DNA from 4 places in the Pseudoalteromonas sp. KAN5 genome. Region 3 is predicted to be linked to each of the others. Evidence: predicted binding sites of a transcription regulator. Region 3 holds the regulator's gene; each other region holds the start of a gene.

Region 1 (3,172 bases), 1.6 Mb from region 3:
GGCACAGCTAAAGGCACAGTGGTTGCTCAAGAACCTGTTGAGAACCTGTTTTTACGAATTGAAGATTCGTCAGGGCAATTGGTACGCAGTATTGATTTAGGTGCACAATCTGCCGGTGCGATCCGTTTTGAATGGGATGGCATGAATGATAACGAGGAACGTTTACCACCTGGTGAATATAAAATTAAGGCTGAAGGGCAGCTAAATGGCGAATATACCAGCTTGCCTATTGCGACTTTTAAGAATATCGAAAGTGTCAATATTAACGGTGCCAATGGCATTATTATTAACACCAAAGAAGGTGCGGTTAGGCTAACTGACGTTGCAGAAATCGCGTAAAAAATTTAATTATTCGTTAGCCTTAGGCTAAACATTGACAGAGTTAGAGGTGAATTATGAGCTTCAATATTGCGTTAACAGGCATAGCTGCCGCACAAAAAGATTTAGATGTTACAGCTAATAACATCGCCAACGTAAATACCACAGGTTTTAAAGAGTCGAGAGCGGAGTTTGCGGATGTCTATGCGTCATCGGTGTTTAGCTCAGGTAAAACTAAAAATGGTGATGGTGTACAAACAACTATGGTTGCGCAGCAGTTCCATCAAGGGTCATTAAAATTTACGCAAAATTCACTTGATTTAGCGATCACGGGTGAAGGTTACTTTGCAATGAGCCAGGATTTAGGTGCACAAGATTTTACTTATACACGTGCTGGTGCATTTAAGTTAAATAAAGATAACTTTATTGTTGATGCTAAAGGTAACTACCTACAGGGCTTTCCCGTTGATGAAGCGACAGGTGATACAACATCGGTTAGTTTAAGTACTTCTTCAGCATTACAAATCCCTGATTCATCAGGCTCGCCACGTGCTACCACGAATGTTTACTCGTCGTTCAATCTAGATTCACGAGCAAGCAGTCCTTCAGTAACAACGTTTGATCCTGAAGTGAGCGCGTCATATAACAGCTCGACTTCAACAACGGTTTACGACTCATTGGGCGAACCGCATGTATTACAGTTTTTCTTTGTAAAAACTGATTCGGCAGTGACAGGTAATGATAATGAATGGCAAACCTATGCAACCTTAGATGAAAAGCCATTTAGCCCAGCTGGTGTTGAAGAAACAGCCGCTCCTTACACTCCTATTTCAACGTTTCAATTTGATTCAAGTGGTCTACCACAAGCAACTGATGGGACTGCGAATACTGGAACTACATTTAATCCATTAGCTATCCCAGGTGGTGCGGGTGCCGCAACTGGCCTTTCAGATTTATTATCAAACGGCGCGAGTTTCCCTGAAGATATAAATATTAACTGGCGCGATGAAGCGGGCACTGCAAATAAGGTACCTACTCAATATGCAAGTCGCTTTGAAGTTAAAGCCTTAGATCAGGATGGCGCAACAGTAGGACGTTTAGCAGGTATTGATATTGGTACAGATGGTAAAATTGTTGCATCTTACAGCAATGGTGATACGTCATTCTTAGGTCAAGTAGCGATGGTACGCTTTTCAAACTCGCAAGGTTTACAACAAGCGGGTGATACAGGTTGGAAAAAAAGTTTAACCTCAGGTGAGCCTATTGCTGGAGAGCCAGGTTCAGGTACATTAGGCTCAATTAACTCGTCTGCACTTGAGCAATCAAATGTAAACTTAACAAACGAGTTAGTTGATTTGATCAGTGCACAACGTAACTTCCAAGCCAATTCTCGAGCATTGGAAGTAAACTCAACACTCCAACAGAATATCTTGCAGATCCGATAATCTCGGCGCTACTTTTTATAATCCGACACCTAGGCTGCTACTCATTAGCAGCCTTTTTTATTTCAATACGTTGGTTAGTCGTTGTGTATGCAATGACACTGAACGTTATGTCAATTTATTGTGGCACTTATCTTGCATTTATCTCGTTATAGATTTTTCAACGTGAGTCGATGATATGGACAAGATGGTCTACATTGCAGCGTCTGGGGCTAAGCAAAGTTTGCGGGGCCTTGCGCTTAAAGCAAATAACTTAGCTAATGCCAATACCACAGGCTTTAAAGCTGACTTCGCACAAGCGCGTTCAATGCAAGCGTTTGGTGAAGGCCTGCCTACGCGGGTGTTTTCCATGCAAGAACGTCCCGGCTCTAATATGACCTCTGGCGGTATTATTGAAACTGGTCGCGACTTAGATATTGCTATGAGTGATAAAGGGTGGCTTACCGTACAAGATGCAGCTGGCAATGAAGCCTATACAAAAGTCGGCACACTCAATATCAGTCCTGATGGGGCGTTGATGACAAGTCACGGGCGCCAAGTTATTGGCGAGGGTGGGCCAATCATTTTGCCACTGCCAATTGAAAAAGTTGAATTTAGTGAAGATGGTTCCATTCAAATTCGCCCACAGGGCGCACCTGCTAATTTTTTAGAGGTCGTTGATCGTTTAAAAGTGATCAAGGCAAACAACTCTGAGCTTGAAAAAGGCAATGACGGTCTGTTTAGACCTAAGCCAGAACTACTCGTAAATGATATATGTGGATTTTGCGATATTGCTACTGACGTAAAAGTAATGAGTGGCACCTTAGAGATGTCAAACGTAAATCCGGTACACGAGATGGTGGATATGATAAGCCATCAACGACAATTTGAATTACAAGTTAAGTTAATGAAAACAGCTGAAGAAATTGACGAACGTCATACTCAATTGCTGCGTATTGTTTAACTTTATTGAGAGGACACGACTATGAATCCTGCATTGTGGATAAGTAAAACAGGGCTTGATGCTCAACAAACCGATATTTCGGTGATCTCAAATAATTTAGCCAATGCCAGTACTGTTGGTTATAAGAAAAGCCGTGCGGTGTTTGAGGACTTATTGTATCAAAATATTAATCAGCCTGGTGGTCGCTCATCACAAGACACTGAAATGCCTTCAGGTTTAATGCTCGGTGCCGGTGCTAAAGTGGTTGCAAACCAAAAGAACTTTTCTCAAGGGAATATGTTAACCACTGAGAATTCACTTGATTGGATGATCTCAGGGCCTGGTTTTTTTGAAGTGTTGCAACCTGATGGCAATATTGCTTATTCGCGCAATGGGCAATTTACTACTGATGAAGACGGCCGTATTGTAACCGCGGGGGCGGGGTTTCCTGTGCAACCAGAAATGAATGTGCCTGATGATGCGCAATCAA
Region 2 (3,172 bases), 1.5 Mb from region 3:
ATTATCGATATTCTTTAAATGTAACTGAGAAGAAAAATACTGTTTAGCAGTATAAGTACTAATTAATACACTACTCATAAAGCCTACTGCAATAATGACTAAAATCCCCAGCCATAACTCTTGCCGTAAAGTGATTTTACTTTTGCGTTTAAACAAGGACATAAATGACATCACCACATAATTCCTTCTTGTTGTGTTTGTTCGAGAATACGTCGCCAGCGAGATAATCTAGCAGTAGGGTTTGCAACACTTTGCGTTGAATTATTAGCCCATAAACCTTGGCTATTAAAACTAAAAACAGGGCTCAGATCTGTACGTTTAGCTGCGGGCAATACCTTTGCAATTAAACTATCTAAAATCAGTGGTTGCGCATTTGGCACAGCAAAGTAACCAAGCACCATATGCGCTTGAGTTTGTCTAGAGTTTGGCCCACCGATCTGTGCTTTTACATAAATAAGCCGTAACTTATCATCTGCAATACCTAGGGCGCGCAGACTGATATACTTAGCAATTGCATAATCTTCACAATCACCCAGCCCTTTCCCTAAAGTTTCAAGTGGAGTTGCCCAATAATCATTTTGTTGCCAAAGCTGCATATCGGTTCGGTAGCGCAAGTTACGAGCAAAAAAATCATTTACGATTAAAATTTTTTGTTGTTCAGTTTTGTTCTGTGACTGGACTAACATTGTTTGCCAATTACGAGCAACTGCCACACGTGAAGGACCAAACTGTTGGTGCATTTTTTCTAAAAAGGTAGTGAACTGAATCGATAGGCGATCGGCACACACAAAAGAGGTTGCAAATATAAGAGGCAGCAAAAAATGCAGTAACGGGCGATTACTCCATTTACTCAAAGGCACACTAACTGAGCGACACTCGCTCACAAAAGCAACCTTGAGTTGTACACTAAAAAACGCGTCAAACTTTTTCTTGCCACAATCTTTATTCAGTAAAAAACAGTAAATAAAGCATAGCACTGAAGCGTTAACAGTGAGATATTTTAGCCATTATTTTGTGACTATTTAACGCTCAATAATTAACTTTAGTAATAAGTGACTTTTTTAACTTCACGTGGCTTTATTTCGCCTATGTATAAGTCATGGACACGTTTCATATCAAGCTGTAACTCGGTAGCGTAAGTATCTCCAACTGCATAGCTTTTAATGACTTGCGCCCCTTTAATAATGCCTTGCACTTGGCTGTGTAATTGATCATTTTGCGCAATACTGCCTTGCACAGTGGTGCCGGCGGTAATCTTTTGCCCATATACTTGTTCTGCAAGCTCGCGGTACGCTTCAAGCTTAGATGCTTTAATTGCCATCAACGAGCGCTGTGACTGATTCTCCCCGGGCTGAGCACTAATTGGCGCATACCCGACCGCTTTTAAAACTGGGTAGTTATCTGGCTCTATGTACTTATATTCCACATGTTTATCAAAAATACTACTACAGCCTACTAAACCTAGACTCGCAAAAATGCAAATTGCAATCACACTACGCATGGCGTCTCTCACGCTTAAAAGAAGTCATAATGTCTAAACCGATGCACAATCAATGCCAAAATTAGTACTTACTGTCGTTTTAGATCAAAGTTGTCAAACAATTGGTATAGTCCTTGCTCTGTCACTGCATATAGCAGATGTTTATGTATAAGGTTTGGGTAATGAAGCATAGTTTATCAACAATCATGATCGCCACAAGTTGGCTAACAGCCAGCCTTTTTTCGCCTAATAGCTCAGCACAGTGGTATGAATCAACAGGCCATGCCAGTATCAAAAATGATGATGTGGCGGCGGCAAAATCTGCGGCCATAAAAGATGCAATCACCCAAGCGTTAGTGTTCTCAGGTGCCCGTGTGAGCTCAATGCAAACCTTAGTTGACGGCGTACTTACGCAAGATCAACTAAAAATAAACAGTCACGGCGAAATTCAAAAAATAGAAATGATCAGTGAAGATCGAAAGTCAGATCAATTTGCGATCACGCTACGCTTGGATATTTTCCCACAACAAGAGCACTGCCCCGCTAATGAGTTCACTAAGTTTGTTGCGATCACCCAAACGCAATTAGTCAATCGTGAACAGGCCATGATGGGTCAAATTTTTGACATCAATAAAGCCACTAGCGAAGCCCTGTATAAAACATTAAGCCAATCGGCAATGAATGCTAAGCCAACCGCTTATTTTAACTTTCCGATCCGCGTGAGCGAGTTTTTTAATCAACAATACGATTACAGTGATGCACTATTAGAAGAAATATCAAGCCGCAGCAACTCACAGTATGTACTGTTGAGTCAGATTGTTGATATTTCTAATAGTGATAAGCTCAATAATAGTTACGCATTCTGGCAAGACGAAACGTACCAACGCTCATACAAGGTGGACTTTGCTTTATTTGATGGCACCACGTATGAACGACTTTGGCAAAAAAGCTATCGCAGCCAAGGTATCTGGCCATTTGAAAAAACACAAATCATCGATGTATTCAGCGAAAAGTTCTGGAGCTCTGATTATGGTCAAAGTATTACTGATATAAACCAAACCGTCAGTTACGATCTACAAGCTGCAATGGCATGCTTAGAGACTCAAGGAAAAATTCTACATATTGAAAACAATAAATTGATCATCAACTTAGGTAAAGCACATGGCATTGAAAAAGGTCAACGCTTGAATATTGCTCATCATAACTATTTAACCGATGCAGCGGGTAATAAAATGCCGAACTTGATCACCACATTAAATCAAGTTCAGGTCGAACAGGTGTATCAGCAAAGTGCCGTTGCCGTGAGTGTTGATCAGCAACCTTTGCCTAATATTCAAATCAATGATGTAGTCGAGCTCACTAATTTAAAACCTTAGTCAATTGTTGGCGTAAACTCGGGTGCTCACTCAGCCAGTTTGCGAGTAACTCAATTCCAGCTAAATGTGGATAATGTTTACGACAAGCCAATACGACACGACGTTGCTGAGTAGGAAAGATTGGTAAATAACGGATCCCTATGCGCTCGCTGCAAGCGAGCTTTGGTACAAATGTAACACCATCATCCATAGCCACCAGTGCCAATAAAGTCTCCAGACTATTACCTTGGTACTCGTTTGATACATCCACCCCAGCAGCAAAACAAAACTGCTGCGCTTGGTCTTTAAAGCAATGACCATCGCTAAGCATCAACAA
Region 3 (3,172 bases):
TCGTGTTGAAATTGCCCGTGCATTAGCCGCAGACCCAAAATTTATCTTGTTAGATGAGCCTTTTGCTGGTGTTGATCCAATTTCAGTGTTAGATATAAAGAAGATTATTGAACACCTTAAAAACCGTGGTATTGGCGTGCTTATCACCGACCATAATGTACGAGAAACTCTTGATGTTTGTGAAAAAGCCTACATAGTTTCTCATGGGGAGTTAATTGCATCAGGCACACCTGAGCATGTACTCGCCGACCAAACAGTTCGCGATGTTTACCTAGGTGAGCAATTTAGGCTATAAAGCCACACTTGGCTAAGCATCTGCTAAACTTAACAATGACAACAATAAAAGGATTGTTAGAGATACATGAGGCAATCACTCCAGCTGCGCATGGGCCAGCAACTTACAATGACACCGCAACTGCAACAAGCTATCCGCTTATTGCAGCTCAGCACATTGGATCTGCAGCAAGAAATTCAAGAAGCGTTAGATAGCAATCCGTTACTAGAGCTAGAAGAGCATGAGTATTCAGACGACACGGCGGGCAAGAATGAGCAAAAGCAAGATAACGACGACTTAACCGTTAGCGCCTCAGCAGATGACAAGCCCAGCGAATACGAACAAGAAAGCAGCGAAGCACTCACCAAAGAAACACTCAGTGATGAAATGGCGATGGATGTCACATGGGATGAGTACATGAGCGCTGCACCAAATAGCTCAGCAGGCCCAATGCCAGAGGACGAATCTATATATCAAGGCGCCTCAACAGAAACCTTGCATGAATATTTAATGTGGCAGCTACAGCTAACTCCATTTAGCCCTACAGATGAAGCAATAGCCATTGCAATTGTTGAGGCCATTGATGACTCAGGTATTTTAACGCTTAGCTGTGAAGACATTGTAGAGAGCTTAAATCAAGGCAACAACGAAGAAGAAATCGAACTTGACGAAGTACAAGCGGTTTTAAAACGTATCCAATTATTTGACCCTGTAGGCATCGCGGCTCGCAGTCTACAAGAGTGTTTATGTATTCAGCTAAATCAATTTGATCCGGCAACCCCTTGGATTAATGAGACAAAAATGATTTTAACTGATCATATCGATTTATTAGCTAGTCGCGACTATCGCACTTTGATGAAAAAGACTAAGCTTAAGGAAGATGAACTAAAAGAAGTGATGACTCTGATCCACAGCCTAAATCCAAAGCCTGCGGATACCATAGTACGAGAAGAGTCAGAATACGTTATTCCTGACGTATCAGTGAAAAAAATTAAAGGCCGCTGGGTGGTTGAACTTAATCCAGACAGCATGCCAAAAATCAGAGTGAACAGCCAATATGCAGCTATGTCGCGCTCAGTAAAGTCGAGCACTGATAGTCAGTTTATTCGTTCGCATCTGCAAGAAGCTAAATGGTTTATAAAAAGCCTAGAAAGTCGCAATGACACATTGCTCAAAGTAACCAATTGCATCGTAAAACAGCAGCAAGGTTTCTTTGAACATGGCCCTGAAGCCATGCGACCTATGGTACTCAATGACGTTGCTGAAATGGTAGAGATGCATGAGTCAACAATTTCTCGTGTAACTACCCAAAAATACATGCATACCCCGCGTGGTATTTTTGAGTTAAAGTATTTTTTCTCAAGCCATGTTAGCACTGAAAATGGCGGCGAATGCTCATCGACAGCTATTCGCGCACTAATCAAAAAACTGATTAGCGCAGAAAACTCAGCGAAACCATTGAGTGATAGTAAAATTGCAGATATATTGGCAGAGCAAGGTATCAAAGTAGCTAGACGGACTATTGCAAAATACCGCGAGTCACTGGCTATTCCACCGTCAAATCAAAGAAAGAGTTTGATTTAAGGCGTAAAATCAAAAAAGGAAAATGCTTATGCAACTAAATTTAACTGGTCGTCACGTAGAAATTACTGATTCATTAAGAGACTATGTAAACAATAAGTTTGCGAAGCTTGAGAGGCATTTTGATCACATCAACAATGTCCATGTTATTCTTGACGTAGAAAAGCTAAGCCAAAAAGCAGAAGCCACCATCCATGTCAGTGGTGCTGAGTTATTTGCTTCAACTGAACATCAAGACATGTATGCAGCCATTGACGGACTAATCGACAAGCTCGACCGTCAAGTAATCAAACACAAAGAGAAGCACGCTCGACACTAACACTATGAAATTAAGCTCACTTATTTGCCAGGACTGCAGTAAAACTGCGGTCCTTTTTAATAGCAAAAAACGGATCATTGAATTTATCAGCCAATTGGCTCATGAACAACTTCCTCAGCTATCACAACAAGAAATCCTCGATGCATTACTCGCTAGAGAAAAACTAGGTAGTACTGGTATTGGTCGTGGCATTGCCATTCCTCATGGTCGAATGAGTGGTATTGAAAATCCACTAGCAATCATTTTAGTGAGCGAAACGCCTATTAATTTTGACGCAATTGATAATCGCCCTGTGGATCTGTTTGTCGCTCTCATCGTACCAGAGGGTGATAGTCAACTTCATTTAAAGACGTTAGCCACAATTGCTGATAAACTTAACGACAAAGATTTTTGTAAACAACTACGTAGCGCGAAAACAGATCAAGATTTATATCACGTTATTGTTGAGCAATCGTAAGTCATACCTCTTGCGTTAGTGATCTATTATGGCGGTACAAAGTAGTTCAATAACAAGGAAAAATTATGACAGGTAGTTATTCTGTACACATAATTTTTAATAACGTTAATGAGTTATTTAACCAGCTAGAGTGATCATGTTTTTAATAAAATTGCTATTAAGTGAAGGAGAGTTTACATGGAGTTAATCATCATCAGTGGGCGCTCTGGCTCAGGTAAATCGGTTGCCCTGCGTGTAGTTGAAGATCTTGGTTATTATTGTGTCGATAATATCCCTGTAAACTTACTGCCTTCATTAGTTCGTAGTGTCTCTGATAATTACGACAAAATTGCTGTTAGTATTGATGTTCGTAACTTACCCAAAGAACAAGAAGAATTTAACGACATTCTTGAGTACTTACCCGGCTTTGCCAATCCAACATTATTTTATTTAGATTGTGATGATCAAACACTGATCAAACGTTTTTCTGAAACGCGCCGTTTGCATCCACTTTCTTTAGATTCATTGCCGCTTGATTTAGCCATCAAACAAGAAAAAGTAT
Region 4 (3,172 bases), 1.4 Mb from region 3:
TATTCATGGCTGCAGGTGTTGCACCATATTCACCTTTTAGAACACCGGCGGTTTCTTTAGTAATTGTTTTATAACGCTCACCTGTAAGTACATTTAATACTGCTTGTGTGCCGACAATTTGCGAAGTTGGCGTCACTAAAGGTAAGAAGCCTAAATCTTCACGAACACGCGGGATCTCTAATAACACTTCATTGAGTTTATCAGCTGCGCCTTGCTCTTTAAGCTGATTTTCCATATTTGTTAGCATGCCACCTGGCACTTGTGCTAATAAAATACGGCCATCAACGCCTTTTAAGCTGCCTTCAAATGCCGCATATTTCTTGCGAACATCACGAAAGTAAGCCGCAATTTCTTCTAACTGATTTAAATCAAGTTCAGTATCACGTTCAGTGCCTTCAACAATCGATACAATTGTCTCGGTTGCACTGTGACCATATGTCATACTCATCGAAGAAATCGCGGTATCAAGCATATCAATACCTGCATCGATCGCTTTTTGATAAGTGGCTGTACTTAAGCCCGTTGTTGCATGGCATTGCATTGCGATAGGAATAGAGACCGTTTCTTTTAAGCCTTTGATTAACTGCTCACAATCATACGGTTTAAGTAAACCTGCCATATCTTTAATACAAATTGAATGACAACCTAAATCTTCTAGCTGCTTAGCTAAAGTGAGCCACATATCTAGCGTATGTACTGGGCTAACTGTATATGAAATAGTACCTTGTGCATGAGCACCGACTTTTACTGCGGCTTTAATGGCTGTTTCAAGATTACGAACATCGTTCATGGCATCAAAAATACGGAATACATCAACGCCATTTTTGTGCGCTCGCTCGACAAACTTTTCAACCACATCATCTGCATAATGGCGGTAACCTAACAGGTTTTGACCACGTAATAGCATTTGTTGCTTGGTGTTTGGCATGGCTTTTTTCAAAGCACGGATCCGCTCCCAAGGATCTTCGCCTAAATAACGGATACATGAATCAAATGTTGCCCCACCCCATGACTCAATAGACCAATAGCCCGCATCATCTAATTTTTGTGCAATTGGCAGCATGTCATCTAAACGCATGCGCGTAGCTAATAATGATTGATGTGCGTCTCTAAGTACTAATTCGGTTAATTTTAATTTAGCCACAAGTCACCCCTTATAGTTTTTGTTTATTTTTGTACTGAGCAATCGCTGCACTGATCGCAGCAATGTGTGCACTTGGCACACCTGGTGCTTTGATTGACGGCGTACGCGTAGGCGCTGCAACCGGCTGTTCAAAACGGCTCGCTAATTTAGACATAATGATGATTGCTGAAATCAACAACGAAAGAAAAACAAATACGCCTACCATACCGGTGACCATTAAGTTTGCCGCTGTAGCTAGTAACTGACCTATATCCATGCTGCTCCCCTTGACTTCATTTACCCAACCTCGAGATTAGGTAAAAAATCACTTTATTTAAATAATTATGCACCAATGATAACAAAGAAACAGAGCAAGTCCAACACTTTGTAAATTGGTAAAACCAATTAATATAAAGCTAACATACTAACACTAAATTTAACACTCTACATTTTGCGATAATTTTACGAGAACTAGATAATAAAAATAGTGAATATAGCTATAAATTATAAGTGCAAGCCAAGATAAACCTCTGTGCAATGCGCCATCACAAGCATTTTTTGTATATGACTATTGCAATTAGTCGCACCAGATCAATTGGTCTTACCAAATAAATAGAGCTTTAAAGCAAATTTATATAGTCAGGAATAAGTTACAGGTAAAGTTGTAAATTATTCCCATCACTTTCATTTAGCCACATCATAAAAACTATAAACACATGATAATAAAGAGTTTATTCAATTGGCATGCAACTAGCATCATCTACTTCGAACAAATTAACAAACCAAGGAGACAACAATGTTACGCTGGACAATTACATTTCTAGTTATTGCACTCATTGCTGCAGTGTTAGGTTTTGGTGGTATCGCTGGTGCCGCAGCAGGAATTGCTAAGATTATATTTTTTATCTTTATAGTATTGTTAGTTATTTCACTTATTTCAGGCGCATTGCGCGGCAATGTTCCTAAGTGATCCAAATTAATCTCTAACATAATTAACAAAACATTATTTTTTACAAGGAATTACATTATGAAATCGACTACATTAAAAACAGCCGTTATCGCCCTTTTTGCTAGCTTTTTTATCATGGGTTGCGAAGACAACCACGCAGAAGAAGCAGGTGAGCGCATTGATGAAGCAGTTACTGATGTGCAAAACAAGGTTGAAGACGCCTGTGAAGAAGTGAAAGAAGGCGTAAATGCCGAAGAAACTAACTGTTAATATAGTTAGTTCTAAATAATAAAAAACGACTCATCTGAGTCGTTTTTGCTTTTAATCTGATCTCAAGCTCTTGCTTCTAGCATAAGCCGCTTCATATCACGCACGGCTTTATCTAAACCATCAATCGCAGCGCGCGCTATGATCGCATGGCCAATATTAAGTTCGTAAATCTCTTCCATCGCTGCTATTGGTTTTACATTGTGGTAATGCAAACCATGCCCTGCGTTTACTATCAAGCCTAAACTCGCTGCGTATTTTACGCCTTGACGAATGTGCTCAAGTTCTTCTTTCAGCTCTGCTTCAGTCTCAGCATCTGCATATGCGCCCGTATGTATCTCGACATAAGGGGCATTGCACGCTTTTGCTGCATCTAGCTGCGCTTTATCCGCATCGATAAATAACGACACTTTAATTCCAGCGTTACTTAGTTTTGCCGTTGCGGCTTTAATTTTATCTAAGTTACCAACCACATCTAGGCCACCTTCGGTGGTTAACTCTTCGCGTTTTTCTGGTACTAAGCAGACATAAGCAGGCTTTACATCTAGTGCGATATCGATCATTTCATCAGTGACGGCTATTTCTAGATTCATACGTGTTTGAATTGTTTTTGCCATCACATACACATCACGGTCTTGAATATGACGTCTGTCTTCACGTAAATGAATGGTAATGCCATCAGCACCTGCATGTTCTGCAACACTGGCTGCATGTGCAGGATCTGGATAACGGGTACCACGAGCTTGACGTAATGTAGCAATGTGATCAACATTTATACCCAAAAGTATATCTTTCATTGTTTTACCTATAAAAATAACGGTTCAATTCCGCAC

The links. The regulator sigma-54, encoded in region 3, starts transcription at its own class of promoters, with help from an activator protein. The targets are predictions, from matches to a motif close to GTTGGCACGNNNNTNGNNT.
Region 1: a site for sigma-54 is predicted at 1,883-1,901, ahead of KAN5_RS09630 (flagellar basal body rod protein FlgF). Genes of this name have one in related genera too.
Region 2: a site for sigma-54 is predicted at 1,591-1,609, ahead of KAN5_RS09720 (flagellar assembly protein T N-terminal domain-containing protein). Genes of this name have one in related genera too.
Region 4: a site for sigma-54 is predicted at 1,862-1,880, ahead of KAN5_RS10225 (DUF1328 family protein). Genes of this name have one in related genera too.

Annotation. Positions count from the first base shown of each region.
Region 1 is NZ_AP025589.1:2,134,589-2,137,760, reverse strand. Features, by position in the region: gene KAN5_RS09640 (flagellar hook assembly protein FlgD) at 1-339, shown strand, start outside; gene flgE (flagellar hook protein FlgE) at 396-1,763, shown strand; gene KAN5_RS09630 (flagellar basal body rod protein FlgF) at 1,939-2,703, shown strand; gene flgG (flagellar basal-body rod protein FlgG) at 2,725-3,172, shown strand, end outside.
Region 2 is NZ_AP025589.1:2,178,238-2,181,409, forward strand. Features, by position in the region: gene KAN5_RS09705 (LapD/MoxY N-terminal periplasmic domain-containing protein) at 1-171, opposite strand, end outside; gene KAN5_RS09710 (transglutaminase-like cysteine peptidase) at 171-884, opposite strand; gene KAN5_RS09715 (LPP20 family lipoprotein) at 1,043-1,501, opposite strand; gene KAN5_RS09720 (flagellar assembly protein T N-terminal domain-containing protein) at 1,663-2,856, shown strand; gene KAN5_RS09725 (LysR substrate-binding domain-containing protein) at 2,840-3,172, opposite strand, start outside.
Region 3 is NZ_AP025589.1:3,709,510-3,712,681, reverse strand. Features, by position in the region: gene lptB (LPS export ABC transporter ATP-binding protein) at 1-295, shown strand, start outside; gene KAN5_RS16490 (RNA polymerase factor sigma-54) at 362-1,858, shown strand; gene hpf (ribosome hibernation promoting factor) at 1,887-2,174, shown strand; gene ptsN (PTS IIA-like nitrogen regulatory protein PtsN) at 2,179-2,631, shown strand; gene rapZ (RNase adapter RapZ) at 2,809-3,172, shown strand, end outside.
Region 4 is NZ_AP025589.1:2,290,356-2,293,527, forward strand. Features, by position in the region: gene oadA (sodium-extruding oxaloacetate decarboxylase subunit alpha) at 1-1,144, opposite strand, end outside; gene KAN5_RS10220 (OadG family transporter subunit) at 1,155-1,400, opposite strand; gene KAN5_RS10225 (DUF1328 family protein) at 1,920-2,093, shown strand; gene KAN5_RS10230 (hypothetical protein) at 2,151-2,342, shown strand; gene pdxJ (pyridoxine 5'-phosphate synthase) at 2,405-3,136, opposite strand.